2 linked regions of the Orrella dioscoreae genome follow. Each later gene encodes a partner of the first gene's protein in a complex. Links are inferred from orthologs where the notes say so. Each region holds a gene or a part of one and is shown in the gene's direction. Other genes may lie near its edges.

Region 1 (7,415 bases):
CCGCTTCGCCCTCGACGCTGAGCTGCCAGGGATGCGTCTGCAGCGCACCCGCGTAGCGGGCGGGATCGCCCTTGCCGGTGCCGAACTCGTAGTAATTGTTGTAGGTGGTGACGTCGGACTCGGGCGTGGTGGCATCCATCAGCGCGAACTGGGGATTGGCCTTGCCCGGCAACGCCAGGCCTGCCGCGGACTGGGCGAATGCCTGCCGGTGGCTCCAGCCCGCGAGACCCAGGCCCGCCGCGACCAGGCCCGCCTGGGCGACGAAGCGGCGCCGCTCGCGCCAGACGGCCTCGTCGGTGATCTCGGAGGCGGGGACGCTGGGGGTCTTGAAAACAGCAGACTTGGATCTGGGCATGGCAGGCTCCCGTAATGTCCGGCGGCAGATGCCTGGCCGGACCGGCGGCACGACGACAGGTCAGGATACCGCCACACGCATGACCCGGGGCTGAATCAGACCTTCCTGCGCCCGGGCGCCGCGCGCCGTCCGCTTGGACAGGCCCGCCGCCCCGGGGTTCCTTGCCCTGGGGCGACTAGCGCACGCGCGCCAGCAGCCAGTCGCGCAAGGCCGGCACGTCGCCGACCACGCCCTGCGGGCCGCAACGCACCAGATCATCCAGCGTGTGCGCGCCATAGGTCACGCCCAGGCCATGCACGCCGGCATTGACGGCCATCTGCAGGTCATGCGAAGTGTCGCCCACCATCAGCACCTGATCAGGCGCCACGTCCAGCTCGTCCATGATCTCGTGCAGCATGGCCGGGTGCGGCTTGCTGAAGCTTTCATCGGCGCAGCGGGTGGTTTCGAAGCGCGGCCCCAGGCCCGTGGTGGCCAGCACCCGGTCCAGTCCCACCCGGCTCTTGCCGGTGGCAACCGCCAGCCGCACCTCGCGCCCGGCCAGGTCGTCCAGCAGCCCGGGGATGCCTTCGAACAGGCGCAGCTCGGGATCGCGCGTCAGGTAGTGGATGCGATAGCGCTCGAGGAAACGCGGCATGAGTGCCGCGGTGAGATCCGGCACCGCGCGGCGCAAGGCCGTTTCCAGGGACAGGCCGATCACCCAGCTGGCCGAGGACACCGAGGGCACGGGCAGGTCGAGATCCCGGCAGGCGCCCTGGATGGCGGCGACGATGCTGTGGGTGGAGTCCATCAGCGTGCCGTCCCAGTCGAAAACGATCAGGCTGTATTGCATCAGGCCTCCTGGGCCGAAAAACGGATGGAAGGATGGAACACGGACATCTATTCGGTCTCCAGTCGCTTGAGAACCGCCTGGCAGGCTGGCGGCAACGGCGCCTCGAGCTGCAGCGTCTCGCCGCTGACGGGGTGCGGCAGCGCCAGCGAGCGGGCATGCAGGAACATGCGCGCGAAGCCCGCGCGGGCGAATGCCTCGCGGGTCTCGTCGCGCCCGTATTTGTCGTCGCCCACGATGGGAAAGCCGCTGGCGGCCAGGTGGACACGGATCTGGTGGGTGCGGCCGGTGCGCAGTTCGGCGTCGACCAGGCTGTAGCGCCCGCCATAGCGCTGCACGCGCGAGACGATGGTGTGGGCCTGCTGGCCGGTGGCATCCACCTTCACGCGGCGCTCGCCGCTTTTGGTGGTCCATTTCAGCAGCGGCAGCTTCACGTGCTGGCGGTCGTTGACCCAGTCGCCCTCCACCAGCGCGTAATAGTGCTTGCGGCTGCCGCCCTCGCGCAGCATCTCGTGCAGCGCCAGCAGCGCCTTGCGGGTCTTGGCGATCATGAGCAGGCCCGAGGTTTCGCGGTCCAGCCGGTGCACCAGCTCCAGGAACCGGGCGTCGGGCCGCGCCGCGCGCAACTGCTCGATGACGCCGAAGGACACGCCGCTGCCGCCGTGCACCGCCACGCCCGCGGGCTTGTCCACCACGAGCAGGGCGTCGTCTTCATGGATGATGGGGAATTCCGTGCCCGGCACCGGCCGGGGCGCGCCCGGCTCGGGCAGGCGCAGCGGCGGAATGCGGACCGTGTCCCCCGCGGACAGGCGGGTATCGGCCGAGGCGCGGCCCTTGTTGACCCGCACTTCCCCGCCACGGATGGCCTTGTAGAGGTGGCTCTTGGGCACGCCCTTGCACAGGCGCAGCAGGAAATTGTCCAGGCGCTGGCCGTCGTACTCCGCCTCCACTTCGACCATGCGGACAGCATAAATGGGGGCGGAAGGTGGGTTTTCTTTGCGCATTGCGGAAAGCGGCATATAATCCGTCCAGCCTGAAGGGGCTGGATTTAGCCGCCCGGCGTAGAGATGCATGAATTAGCGTCTCCGACCGGAGCGCGGGCCATATTGTAGCGCCAGCCAATCCAGTCCCGGGGGTACTTGGTCGTCGGTCTCAACCGCGGCTGCCAGTGGCGATGACGCAACATGCCCGCCACTATTAGCAGCCCCCGTTGCGTAGCCGATCGCGGCTCTGGAATCAAAGCAAGAAAACCGTCGTCTACGAATGCAGCAGGTGCGTGCGCTTTTCATCCCGCACCTGTGTTCACCCAGCAAGCAACTTGTCGCCACTCACACTGTGCCACCGACCCCCCTGCTGACAGAACCTCGCGCCAATCGGCGCATCGTGCCCGCCTGACCTCGTGCAGGCTGCGGGCAACCGCATCCTGTCCTTCTTGCATTGTTCCCGCCCCGCAGACCGGGTGACCCCGAGGCGGCACGTCGATTTCGACGTGCCATGACCACGGAGATCGTCACTCATGAAGCGCATGCTGTTCAATGCAACGCACCAGGAAGAACTGCGCGTTGCCATCGTCGATGGGCAGAAACTCATCGACCTCGACATCGAGACCGCCGGCCGCGAACAGCGCAAAGGCAACATCTACAAAGGCGTCATCACCCGTATCGAACCCGGCCTCGAAGCCTGCTTCGTCAACTACGGGGAAGACCGCCACGGCTTCCTGCCCTTCAAGGAAGTCGCCCGCAGCTACTTCAAGGAAGGCATCGATGTGCGCAGCGCGCGCATCCAGGACGCCCTGCGCGAAGGCCAGGAACTCATCGTCCAGGTCGAAAAGGAAGAGCGCGGCAACAAGGGCGCCGCCCTGACCACCTTCATCTCGCTGGCAGGCCGCTACCTGGTCCTGATGCCCAACAATCCGCGTGGCGGCGGCGTGTCGCGCCGCGTCGAGGGCGAGGACCGCCAGGAACTGCGCGAGACGATGGACCAGCTCGAAGTGCCCGCGGGCATGAGCATCATCGCCCGCACCGCCGGCATCGGCCGCAACGTCGAGGAACTGCAGTGGGACCTGTCCTACCTGATGCAGCTCTGGACCGCGATCGACGGCGCCGCCCGCGACAACGCCGCGCCCATCCTGATCTACCTGGAGTCGAGCCTGGTCATCCGGGCCATCCGTGACTACTTCTCGCCGGAAATCGGTGAAATCCTGATCGACACGGACGATATCGCCGACCAGGCGATCGCGTTCATGAGCGTGGTGATGCCGGACAACGTCCAGCGCGTCAAACGCTACCGCGACGACATCCCCCTCTTCTCGCGCTTCCAGATCGAACACCAGATCGAGACGGCCTATGCCCGCACGGTGGACCTGCCCTCGGGCGGCGCCGTGGTCATCGACCACACCGAAGCCCTGGTGGCCGTCGACGTGAACTCCGCACGCTCGACGCGCGGCGCCGACATCGAGGAAACCGCCCTGCGCACCAACCTGGAAGCCGCCGACGAAGTGGCTCGCCAGTTGCGCCTGCGCGACCTGGGCGGTCTCATCGTGATCGACTTCATCGACATGGAGGACAGCAAGAACCAGCGCGCGGTGGAAAACCGCCTGCGCGACGCGCTGCACTTCGACCGCGCCCGCGTGCAGATGGGCAAGATCTCCCGTTTCGGCCTGATGGAACTGTCGCGCCAGCGCCTGCGTCCGGCGCTGAACGAGGGCTCGCACATCACCTGCCCGCGCTGCAACGGCACCGGCGTGATCCGCGACGCGGAATCCAGCGCCCTGCACGTCCTGCGCCTGATCCAGGAAGAGTCCATGAAGGAAAACACCGCGGCGGTCCACGCCCAGGTGCCGGTCGAAGTGGCCACCTTCCTGCTGAACGAAAAGCGCGCCGACATCGCCAAGATGGAAGCCCGCCTGAAGGTCAACGTCGTGCTGATCCCCAACAAGCACCTCGAGACCCCGCACCACCACATCGAGCGCCTGCGCCACGACGATCCGCGCCTGGAAGAAACCAAGGCAAGCTTCGAGCTGGCCGAGTCGCCCGCCACCAACGTGGCCTGGCAGCCGCGCGAACACGAGGTCAAGGCCAAGCCGGAAGCGCTGGTCAAGGGCATCACCCCCGCCCAGCCCGCCCCCATCGTGACGCCCGCCCCTGCCGCGGCGGCGCCTGCCCCCGTGGCAGCCGCGCCCGCCGCCGGCGGCCTGTTCAAGCGCATCCTGAGCTGGTTCTCCTCGCCCGCCCCCGAGCAGACCGCAGCCACCCCCGCCGCTGCACCCGCCCCCGCCGCCCGCGAGAAGTCGCGCCGTGACGGCCAGGGTGGCCGTGGCGATGGCCAGCGTGGCGATCGCTCGCGCAACCGCCGTGGCGAACGTGGCGGTGACCGTGGCGAACGCCGCGCCGACGCCCCCGAAGCCGGCACGCCGGCCAACGAGGAAAACCGCCGTGGCGGCCGCGGCCGTTCTGGCGGCCAACGCGGTGACGCAGCCGAACGCGATGCCGCGCCCAGCCGCCTGCCCGCCGCCCCGGTCGAGCCGCAAGCCGCCGTCATGACCGAAGCCGGTGAAACCGCTGGCCGTTCGGGCCGCGGGCGCCGTGGCCGTGGCCGTGGCCGCCGTGACGAAGCCGGCACGCAGCAGGACGTCGCGCTGAACAACCAGGAAGACATGGTCGCCGCCCTGGCCCTGAGCATCGAGGACGCCGTTTCGCCGGCGCCCGCCCAGGCCCAGGCGCCCGCGCCCCAGGCTGTCGCCCAGGCCGATGCCGCCGATGCCGAAGGCACCGATGGCGTCCTGGCAGGCGAAGGCGCCGATGGCGAACAGGCCGATCCGGAACGCAAGCGCCGCCGCCGCCGCAGCCGTCGTGGCCGTCGTGGTTCGGATGAAACCGGCGCCACGCAACTGGAAGACGGCGCATCCGCCGCGGACGACGACACCGGCGCCCTGGCCGACCTGTCCGCCGATGCCCCCGACGCCCAGCACGTGCCGCAACAGCCCGCGCAGACCATCCCCACCTACGTGCCCGCCGTGTCGGCCGAGCCGGTCGCCGCTGCAACGGCGCCCGCTGCCGTCGCACCTGCCGAAGTCGCGCCCGCCGCCCCCGTCGAGACGGCTCCCGCCGTCAGCAACGAGGAAGCCCCGGCATCGCTGACGGCAGCGGACGAAGCCCCGCAGGCCGGCGTGCTCGGGACCTCCGCGCCGGTCGGACCGGCGCCGGTCGTGGCCGAGACGCAGGATCCGCTGGCTGACAGCACCCGTTCGCCCGCCCCTGCCCTGGTCGACGACGCACCGGCAACGACGGCCCAGGCCGTCGAACCCGTCGCGCCGGTCGAGCCCGTGCCCGCCCCCGCCGCACAGCCCGTGGCCGAACCCGTCGTCCAGGCCCAGCCTGTCGAGCCCAAGCCGGCTGCGCCCGCGCCTGCCCCCACAGCCGCGCCTGCCGCGTCGACGGCCGACCTGAACGCGGTGGTCGCTGCCGCCGGCATGCAGTGGGTGGAAACCCGCTCGGGCGCAGCACAGCCCCAGGCCGACGTGCCAGCCCCCAAGCTGGGCCGCGCCCGCAAGCCCGTGCAAGCCGTGGCCAGCACCCCGCTGGTGCAGGTCGAGACGGAATAAGCAAGACAGCCGTCCTGCGGCGTCCGTGGAAACTCCCGGACGCCGCAACACAAAACCGCCAGTGCTCGGACGAGCCTGGCGGTTTTTTTTTCAAGACATCCACGCAAACAAAAAGGCATGCCGCTGGCATGCCTTTCGGATCCCTTCACGCCAGGCCGACAGGCCAGGCGGCAAGATGATCAATACAGGTACGTATACGTCAGCTGCACCACGTCCAGGCCAGGGTTCGGCTTCTTGATGCTGGCGTTGGAGAAGTGCGAAAGACGCAGGCCGATGCGGTTCGAATCGTTGATCAGGAAACCCGCGCCGATATGGTCACCGAACTGGAAGGCGGTGCTGATGTTCTTGTCCGCGAAGCGCGTGCTGGTGAAGGCAGTGGCGCCCACGCCGGCTTCCAGGTAGAAGCGTTCGCCGGTCCACCAGCGGAACATGGGGATCGCATTGAACTGCCAGACATTGCCCGGATCACGCGAACCGTTGGCCTTCCAGTAGGCAGCGCCGAGTTCACCGACCAGTTCCAGGCGGCCCCAGTTGCCACCGAATTGGTAATCCCACAAAGCAGGCGATTGCCAGTTGATTTCCAGGCGCTGGTAGTGGTCGCCCACGCCAGCGGTCACGCCAATGCCCTGTGCGCTGGCAGGCGCCGCGGCGAGCAGGGGGGACAGGCCAGCCGACAGGATCAGGGCGGCGGCAATCTTGTTCTTCTTGAAGGCGTGCATGATCAATGCTTACTCCGGCAACTCTGCCTTGAAACGAGAGCGCCAGCGGCCGGCCCGGACTGACGGCAGGTGAAACCCGGACCTGGCAGCACGAGACTGCGGGGCGGCTGGCGCGAACCATGTGGAAGCGGCGCGGGCAGTCAGCAGCGAACCCGGCCCTGCATGGGCAGCAGAAGGCGGTGAATGTCAACCACGACGCGCCGTGTTGCTGACCGTTGGCTTACTGCCTGGTCAGCGTTTGACAGCATGAAGTCAAGGTATCAGAAAACCGCCTCGCCGCCCAGCTTGCCCATCAAGCCGAAACGGCTTCCAAAGGCTGATTGGTAAGCAATGCCAACAGGCGGGCGATTTCATCGCGCAGCTGGCGGCGATCCACCACCATGTCCACGGCGCCCTTCTGCAGCAGGAACTCGGAACGCTGGAAGCCTTCCGGCAGCTTCTCGCGCACCGTCTGCTCGATGACGCGCGGACCGGCGAAACCGATCAGCGCCTTGGGTTCGGCAATCACCACGTCGCCCATGAAGGCGAAGCTGGCCGACACGCCGCCCATGGTGGGATCGGTCAGGACGCTGATGAATGGCAGCCCTTCGGCCGACAGACGCGTGAGCATGGCATTGGTCTTGGCCATCTGCATCAGCGACAGCAGGCTTTCCTGCATGCGCGCGCCACCCGAGGCCGCCACGCAGATGAAGGGGGTTTTGTTCGCCAGCGCGGCCTCGACGCCGCGCGCGAAACGCTCGCCCACCACCGACCCCATCGAGCCGCCCATGAATTGGAATTCGAAACATGCGAGTGTTGCGGCCAAGCCACGAATGCTGCCGCTCACGACGATCAGGGCGTCGGTTTCGTCCGTCTGCTTGGTGGCTTCGGCCAGGCGCTCGGGGTACTTGCGCGAATCCTTGAACTTCAGCG
Region 2 (6,705 bases), 240 kb from region 1 along the record:
GCCATCGTGCAGGCCATGAACGACCGGTTCGAGGCGGCCGCCATCGCCATTTTCGCGGCGATGGTGCTGGACGGCATGGACGGCCGGGTGGCGCGCCTCACCAACACCCAGTCGGCCTTCGGCGAGCAATACGACTCGCTGTCCGACATGACGTCGTTCGGCGTGGCGCCGGCGCTGGTGATCTATGAATGGTCGCTGCATGGCCTGGGCCGCTGGGGCTGGCTGGCGGCGTTCGTCTACGTGGCGGGGGCTGCCCTGCGGCTGGCCCGCTTCAACACCAACATCGCCGTGGTGGACAAGCGGTATTTTCAGGGCCTGCCCAGTCCCGCCGCGGCCGCGATGGTGGCCGGCTTCGTCTGGCTGGCCGTCGACAACAAATTCCCGATGCAGGATGGCCTGCTGGCCTGGACGGCGTTCGCGCTCACGCTCTATGCCGGCGTTTCCATGGTGAGCAACGCGCCGTTCTTCAGCGGCAAGTCGTTCGCGCTGGGCCGCAGCGTGCCGTTCTGGGGCATCCTGCTGGTGGTGGCGGTGTTCGTCTTCGTCTCCAGCGATCCTCCCCTCGTGCTCTTCGGCCTGTTCGTCATCTATGGGCTGTCGGGCTGGGTGCAGTGGCTGTGGCGCTGGAACCGCGTGCGCCGCCTGCAACAGGAACGCCGCATCGACGCCTGATGGATAGCCAAGCGGCTCAAGACAACGAAAAACCCGGCCACAGGCCGGGTTTTTCGTCATGCGTCACGGCTGCGCGGGGATGTCTCAGTCCCGGTTGTCGCCGCGATCCTCGTACATCGGATCGGGGCCGGGGTGGCGGCGATTGAGCAGCGTGCCGTCGGCGCCCATGTAGAGGTACATGAGCGAGTTCCAGACACCGCTCTCGCGATAGCGATAGGCCCAGGTGACCTGCCGCACCGATTGCATGCCGACCTCGCGGACCTCGGCGGGCGGACCGAATTCGCAGCGGACGCGTTCGGCGCTCCATTCGCCCGTGTCCAGCCGGCGGAAGGCTTCGTCCGTCAGGATGGGCTCGATGGGGCCGACCCGGCCGTCGGCCGTCGTGTTCGTGCCCCAGGCGTATTGGCCCAGGGGCTGTTGCGACCAGACCAGGCGCTGTCCGCCGCCCGGCAAGGGGCAGCTGGAAGTGGGGGCGCCGTATTTCTGCGTGACGGCATCGACAGGGGTGCCGGGCGCGACCGTGTCGATGTTGGCGCAGCCGGCCAACGCGCCAAGCGCGAGGGCGGCGGCGGCCAAGCGTGGGAGGGAAGAGCGTGAGCGTGCCATGGTCGTCTCCTTGGCCTTGCGTAAGCGGCAGCGCCGTTGCGCGCCGCGAGCTTGAAGTATGAGGCCCGGCCGTCAGTCGCTGCTGCCGGTCGCGTTGCCTTCCCCGCTGTTCATGCCGCGTGGATCCTGGATGAAGCTCGAGCGACGCAGGACGTCGCCCTTGGGGCCCATGTACAGGTTCATCAGGGAGTCCCAGGCATTGGCGTGGCGGAAGCGATAGCTCCACACGACCTGGCGCGCATTGCCGTGGCCGATCTCCTTGATCTCGGCGGGCGGGCCGAACTCGCAGCGGATCTTCTCGGCGGGCCAGTAGCCGCCCTGCAGCTGGGCAAAGCCGGCGTCGCTGAGCATCTGTTGCAGCGGGCCTTCCTTGCCTTCCGCATCCTTGATGCTGGCCCAGGCGAACTGGCCGTCAGGCTGGCGCGACCAGACGCGGCGCTCGCCGCCGTCGGGCAGCGGGCAGGTGACGGTGGGGTTGCCGAAGCGTTCCTGCAGCTCGGCGGCCGTGGCGTCGGGGGAGACGTGGTCGGTGGTCGAGCAGGCTGCCAGCAGCAGGGCCGAGGCGGCGAGGCCTGCGCGGCGGAAGACGGTGAAAGTCGGGGTTTTCATCTGGGTGGAATCTCCTGCGCCCCGGGGCGGCGTCGCGGTGCTGCCACGGCCTGTCGGGGTGCCTGGGAATCATTCTAGCGAATCAGCTATAATTTTCAGCTTGACCGGGCTCGGAAGTGTTCCAGAGCCCGTTCATGCATTGCGGGTTTAGTGCCCGGTTTTCGTAAAAAGCAGTTTGGTTGATCAGTTTGGGCAGTCTTCCTGCCCCTTTTGTTCCAAGCGTTTCATTCCACTCACGACCGGGCGCCTCGGCCCTGTCGCACGTTATCAGAGGTTTATCATGGCTGTTGCCGATATCAAGAAATCCGACATCGTTACCCAGTTCCAACGCGCTCAGGGCGACACGGGTTCCCCCGAAGTGCAAGTTGCGCTGCTGACGGCTCGCATCAACGAGCTGACCGGCCACTTCAAGACGCACATGAAGGATCACCACTCGCGCCGCGGTCTGCTGCGCATGGTGAGCCGCCGTCGCAAGCTCCTCGATTACCTGAAGGGCCGCAATCCCGACGCTTACCGCTCGCTGATCGAAAAGCTCGGTCTGCGCAAGTGATCGGTACCTGCGGAGCCGGTACCCCAGGGGCCGGTACCCCATGATGTCAGCCGTGGCCGATGCAGCTTGTGTTGCATCGGCCACGGCTTTTTTGTCCGCCGGGCCGTCCCAAGGCAAAAAGCAGCCCCTTCGGGGGGACTGCAAGCCGAAGGCGCCGCATGGGGGCATTATGTTGTTTCAGGGCCACCCCAGATGAAAGTGCCCTCGCGGGGCGCAGCGAGCAGATCGCGCCGCGCAAGGGCCTTTTCCCACTGCAAGGAATCTCCGACATGTTCAACAAAGTCAGCAAATCGTTCCAGTACGGCCAGCACACCGTCGTGCTGGAAACGGGCGAAATCGCCCGTCAGGCCTCTGGCGCCGTGCTGGTGTCCATCGAGGACACCGTGGTGCTGGCCACCGTCGTTGCCGCCAAGAAGCCGAAGCCTGGCCAGGACTTCTTCCCGCTGACGGTCGACTACATCGAAAAGACCTACGCCGCCGGCCGTATCCCCGGTGGTTTCTTCAAGCGCGAAGGCAAGCCTTCGGAAAAGGAAACCCTGACCTCGCGCCTGATCGATCGTCCGCTGCGTCCGCTGTTCCCCGAAGGGTTCTACAACGACGTGCAGGTGATCATCCACACGCTGTCCGTCAACCCCGAAATCGACCCCGACATCGCCGCCATGATCGGCGCCTCGGCTGCCCTGGCCATCTCGGGCATCCCCTTCAACGGCCCGATCGGCGCCGCGCGCGTGGGTTACCTGGACGGCCAGTACGTCATCAACCCCACCGCCTCGCAACTGAAGGATTCGCAACTGAACCTGGTGGTCGCCGGCACTGAAACCGCCGTGCTGATGGTGGAGTCGGAAGCCCGCGAACTGTCCGAGGAAGTGATGCTGGGCGGCGTGGTCTTCGGCCACGAGCAGCAACAGGTCGTCATCAACACCATCCATGACCTGGTTGCCGAAGCCGGCAAGCCGGAATGGAATTGGCAGCCCGCGCCGCGCGACGAGTCGTTCATCGCGTCGGTGACCGCCGCTGCGCAGGAAGGCCTGACCGCCGCCTATCAAATCCGCGAAAAGCAGGCCCGCACCACCAAGCTGCGTGAAGTCTACGCCGACGTGCAGGCCAAGGTCGCCGCCCAGGCGCCGGAAGGCCAGAAGGTCGACACCGTGGCCGTGGAAAACGTCCTGTTCGACCTGGAAGCCAAGCTGGTGCGTGGCCAGATCCTGTCGGGCGAGCCCCGCATTGACGGCCGCGACACCCGCACCGTGCGTCCCATCAGCGTTCGCCTGGGCGTGCTGCCCCGCGCGCACGGCAGCGCGCTCTTCACCCGTGGTGAAACGCAGGCGCTGGTCGTTGCCACGCTGGGCACCAAGCAGGACGAGCAGATCATCGACGCGCTCATGGGCGAGTACCGTGACCGCTTCCTGATGCACTACAACATGCCTCCCTTCGCCACCGGCGAAACGGGTCGCGTGGGCGTGCCCAAGCGCCGCGAAATCGGCCACGGCCGCCTGGCCAAGCGCTCGCTGGTGCCGCTGCTGCCGGCCCCGGAAGATTTCCAGTACACCATCCGCCTGGTGTCGGAAATCACCGAATCCAACGGCTCGTCGTCGATGGCCTCGGTCTGCGGCGGTTCGCTGGCCATGATGGATGCGGGCGTGCCGGTCAAGGATCACGTGGCGGGCGTCGCCATGGGCCTGATCCTGGACCAGGGCAAGTTCGCCGTGCTGACGGACATCCTGGGTGACGAAGATCACCTGGGCGACATGGACTTCAAGGTGGCGGGTACCGTCAACGGCATCACCGCGCTGCAGATGGACATCAAGATCCAGGGCATCACCAAGGAAATCATGCAGGTCGCGCTGGCCCAGGCCCGTGATGGCCGCCTGCACATCCTGGACAAGATGCGTGAAGCCCTCGATGGTTCGCGCACCGAGCTCTCGACGTTCGCGCCGCGCATGCTCAGCATGAAGATCAACCCCGAGAAGATCCGCGACGTGATCGGCAAGGGCGGCGCCACCATCCGCGCGCTGACCGAAGAAACCGGCACGCAGATCGACATCTCGGATGACGGCACCATCGTCATCTCGAGCGCCGACCTGGATCGCGCCCGCGAAGCCCAGCGCCGCATCACCGACCTGACCGCCGACGTCGAAGTCGGCCAGGTCTATGACGGCTCGGTGCTGCGCCTGCTGGACTTTGGCGCCATCGTGCAAGTGCTGCCGGGCCGTGATGGCCTGCTGCACATCTCGGAGATCGCCAACTACCGCATCGCCAACATCAACGACGTGCTGAAGGTCGGCCAGGCCTTGCGCGTCAAGGTGATCGAAGCCGATGAAAAGGGCCGTCTGCGCCTGTCGGTCAAGGCCATCGGCGGCATCGAAGCCCAGGGCGGCGCCGCCGCTCCGGCCGAAGCCGCGCCGCAAGGCGAACCGCAAGCCTGAGGTTTGCAATCGCTGTAGGCAGGAACGGCGCCTTCGTGAACTGACCCCCAGAAGTTGGACAGTTTAAAAGGTCAGGCGGCCAAGGCCTGAGTTCGGTATTGCACCGGGCTCAGGCCTTTTAGTTTGAGCCGGATACGCTGGTGGTTGTAGTAGTGGATGAACTGGCCGATGGCTTTCTGTAGCTGGTCGATGCTGTCGTAGCGGTTCAGGTAGAAGCACTCGGTCTTGAGCGTGGCGAACCAGCTCTCCATGGCGGCGTTGTCCAGGCAGTTGCCCTTGCGCGACATGCTTTGCGTGAGGCCACGATCGGCCAGCATGCGCCGGTAGCTGGGCTGCTGGTACTGCCAGCCCTGGTCCGAGTGCAGCAGCGGTTGGTCGCCCGGCGACAGGCGGCGCATCGCCTTCTTGAGCATGTTGCCCACCAGCCCGAACAACGGACGCTCGCTGGTCTCGTAGGCCACGATCTCACCGTTGTACAGGTCCATCACCGGCGACAGATACAGCTTCTGGCCGCGCACGTTGAACTCCGTCACGTCGGTGACCCACTTCTGGTTCGGACGGTCGGCCTCGAACTGGCGCGCCAGCACGTTCGGCGCCACGCGGCCTACCTCGCCTCGGTACGAGCGATACCTCTTCGGCCGCACCAAGGACTTCAGTCCCAACGCCCGCATCAGCTTCTGCACCGTCTTGTGGTTCACGCACTGGCCGGCCTGGCGCAGCGCGGCCGTGATGCGTCGGTAGCCGTAGCGGCCCTTGTGGCGCGCATAGACGGCACTGATCCTGGCCTTGAGCCCCGCAGACTTGTCTGCCACGCCCCGCGCCTTCAAGTGGTAGTAGAACGTGCTGCGCGAGAGTCCTGCGACTGCCAGCAGCACACCTACGCGATGCTCTTGCCTCAACCCAGCGATCAACTGCGCTTTTTCTGCGCTGCCGCCCTCTTTTGCTGGATCAAGGCATCGAGCTTTTTTAGGTAGGCGTTCTCCGCTCGGAGGTACTCGTTTTCCTTGAGCACCTCCTCAAGGGTTTTCTGCTCTGGGGCTGTGGGCCCTGACGGTTTTACTGACTGATCTGACATGGCTCTGCATCCGCGCCGACGGTGCTCAAGGGCTTCATTTCCACCCTCATGATACTGACGCTCCCACCTACCAATGTGGCTCGCCGAGCGAATATCAAATGCTGCCGCCGTCTGCGTCAGAGACCACCCCTCACGCCACATCCGATTGAGCACCTGCAGCTTGAATGCCGCGTCGTAGCTCGCGCCCTTGCGACGCAGGCCGCACACCCCGTGCTCTCGATAGCTACTTACCCACCGCCTGACTGTGGCGTGACCAAGACCGTGCCTGGCGCCCACCGTCTTCGATCCCCCCGATCCTGACAGATACTCCTTCACTACCTTGAGCTTGAAACGCTCGTCGTACTTCGCCATGCAAAAACCCCCGAAGATTGGATTTCGTCCAACTTTCGGGGGTCAGTTCATCGGGCGCCGTTTTTCATTGTTTGACGGTCATGGCGGCGCAGGTCTTCCGCCTTGCGGTAAAGTCTTGCCCAGACCGATGTCTGGAACCAGCGGCGCCCGCGCCGCAGGTCCGGGCGTCAACCACGGAGATGGACGGACCATGGCATGACGCGGCGCAACCTGGCTATCTTTGCCTTGGCAATGTTTGCCCTGGGCGCTTGCGCCAGCCCGCCGTCCGCGCCGTCTTCGGGCGGTTCGCCACGCACCGAGAAAATGTCCGCCGACCAGTTCGGCCAGACCGATTTCAACCGAACCGTCACCATCGCCATGCGCGACAACCAGGCTGGCCTGAACAGCCTGCTGGACAAGCTCTATCGCCGGAATCC

The links.
Region 2: the proteins of ODI_RS07160 (region 1) and pnp are in contact, whole or in part, in a cryo-EM structure (PDB 9QH0), measured with the Escherichia coli proteins. The link is inferred for Orrella dioscoreae from one-to-one orthologs.

What each region holds. Positions count from the first base shown.
Region 1 is NZ_LT907988.1:1,539,971-1,547,385, reverse strand. The notes cover bases 2,333-5,984. They hold ODI_RS07160 (Rne/Rng family ribonuclease), read left to right. Parts: upstream 2,333-2,697; coding sequence 2,698-5,784; downstream 5,785-5,984. Other genes in these bases: ODI_RS07155 (acyloxyacyl hydrolase), read right to left, coding at 5,964-5,984. Also shown: protein-methionine-sulfoxide reductase catalytic subunit MsrP, read right to left, coding at 1-355; ODI_RS07170 (HAD-IA family hydrolase), read right to left, coding at 531-1,184; ODI_RS07165 (RluA family pseudouridine synthase), read right to left, coding at 1,232-2,200; more of ODI_RS07155, read right to left, coding at 5,985-6,503; accD (acetyl-CoA carboxylase, carboxyltransferase subunit beta), read right to left, coding at 6,796-7,415. UniProt on the Escherichia coli protein: Endoribonuclease that plays a central role in RNA processing and decay. Required for the maturation of 5S and 16S rRNAs and the majority of tRNAs. Also involved in the degradation of most mRNAs.
Region 2 is NZ_LT907988.1:1,303,102-1,309,806, forward strand. What follows is about bases 2,343-5,284. They hold pnp (polyribonucleotide nucleotidyltransferase), read left to right. Parts: upstream 2,343-2,706; coding sequence 2,707-4,863; downstream 4,864-5,284. Other genes in these bases: rpsO (30S ribosomal protein S15), read left to right, coding at 2,343-2,437. Also shown: pssA (CDP-diacylglycerol--serine O-phosphatidyltransferase), read left to right, coding at 1-672; ODI_RS05930 (hypothetical protein), read right to left, coding at 757-1,278; ODI_RS05935 (hypothetical protein), read right to left, coding at 1,351-1,887; more of rpsO, read left to right, coding at 2,168-2,342; ODI_RS05955 (hypothetical protein), read left to right, coding at 6,485-6,705. UniProt on the Escherichia coli protein: Involved in mRNA degradation. Catalyzes the phosphorolysis of single-stranded polyribonucleotides processively in the 3'- to 5'-direction. Also involved, along with RNase II, in tRNA processing.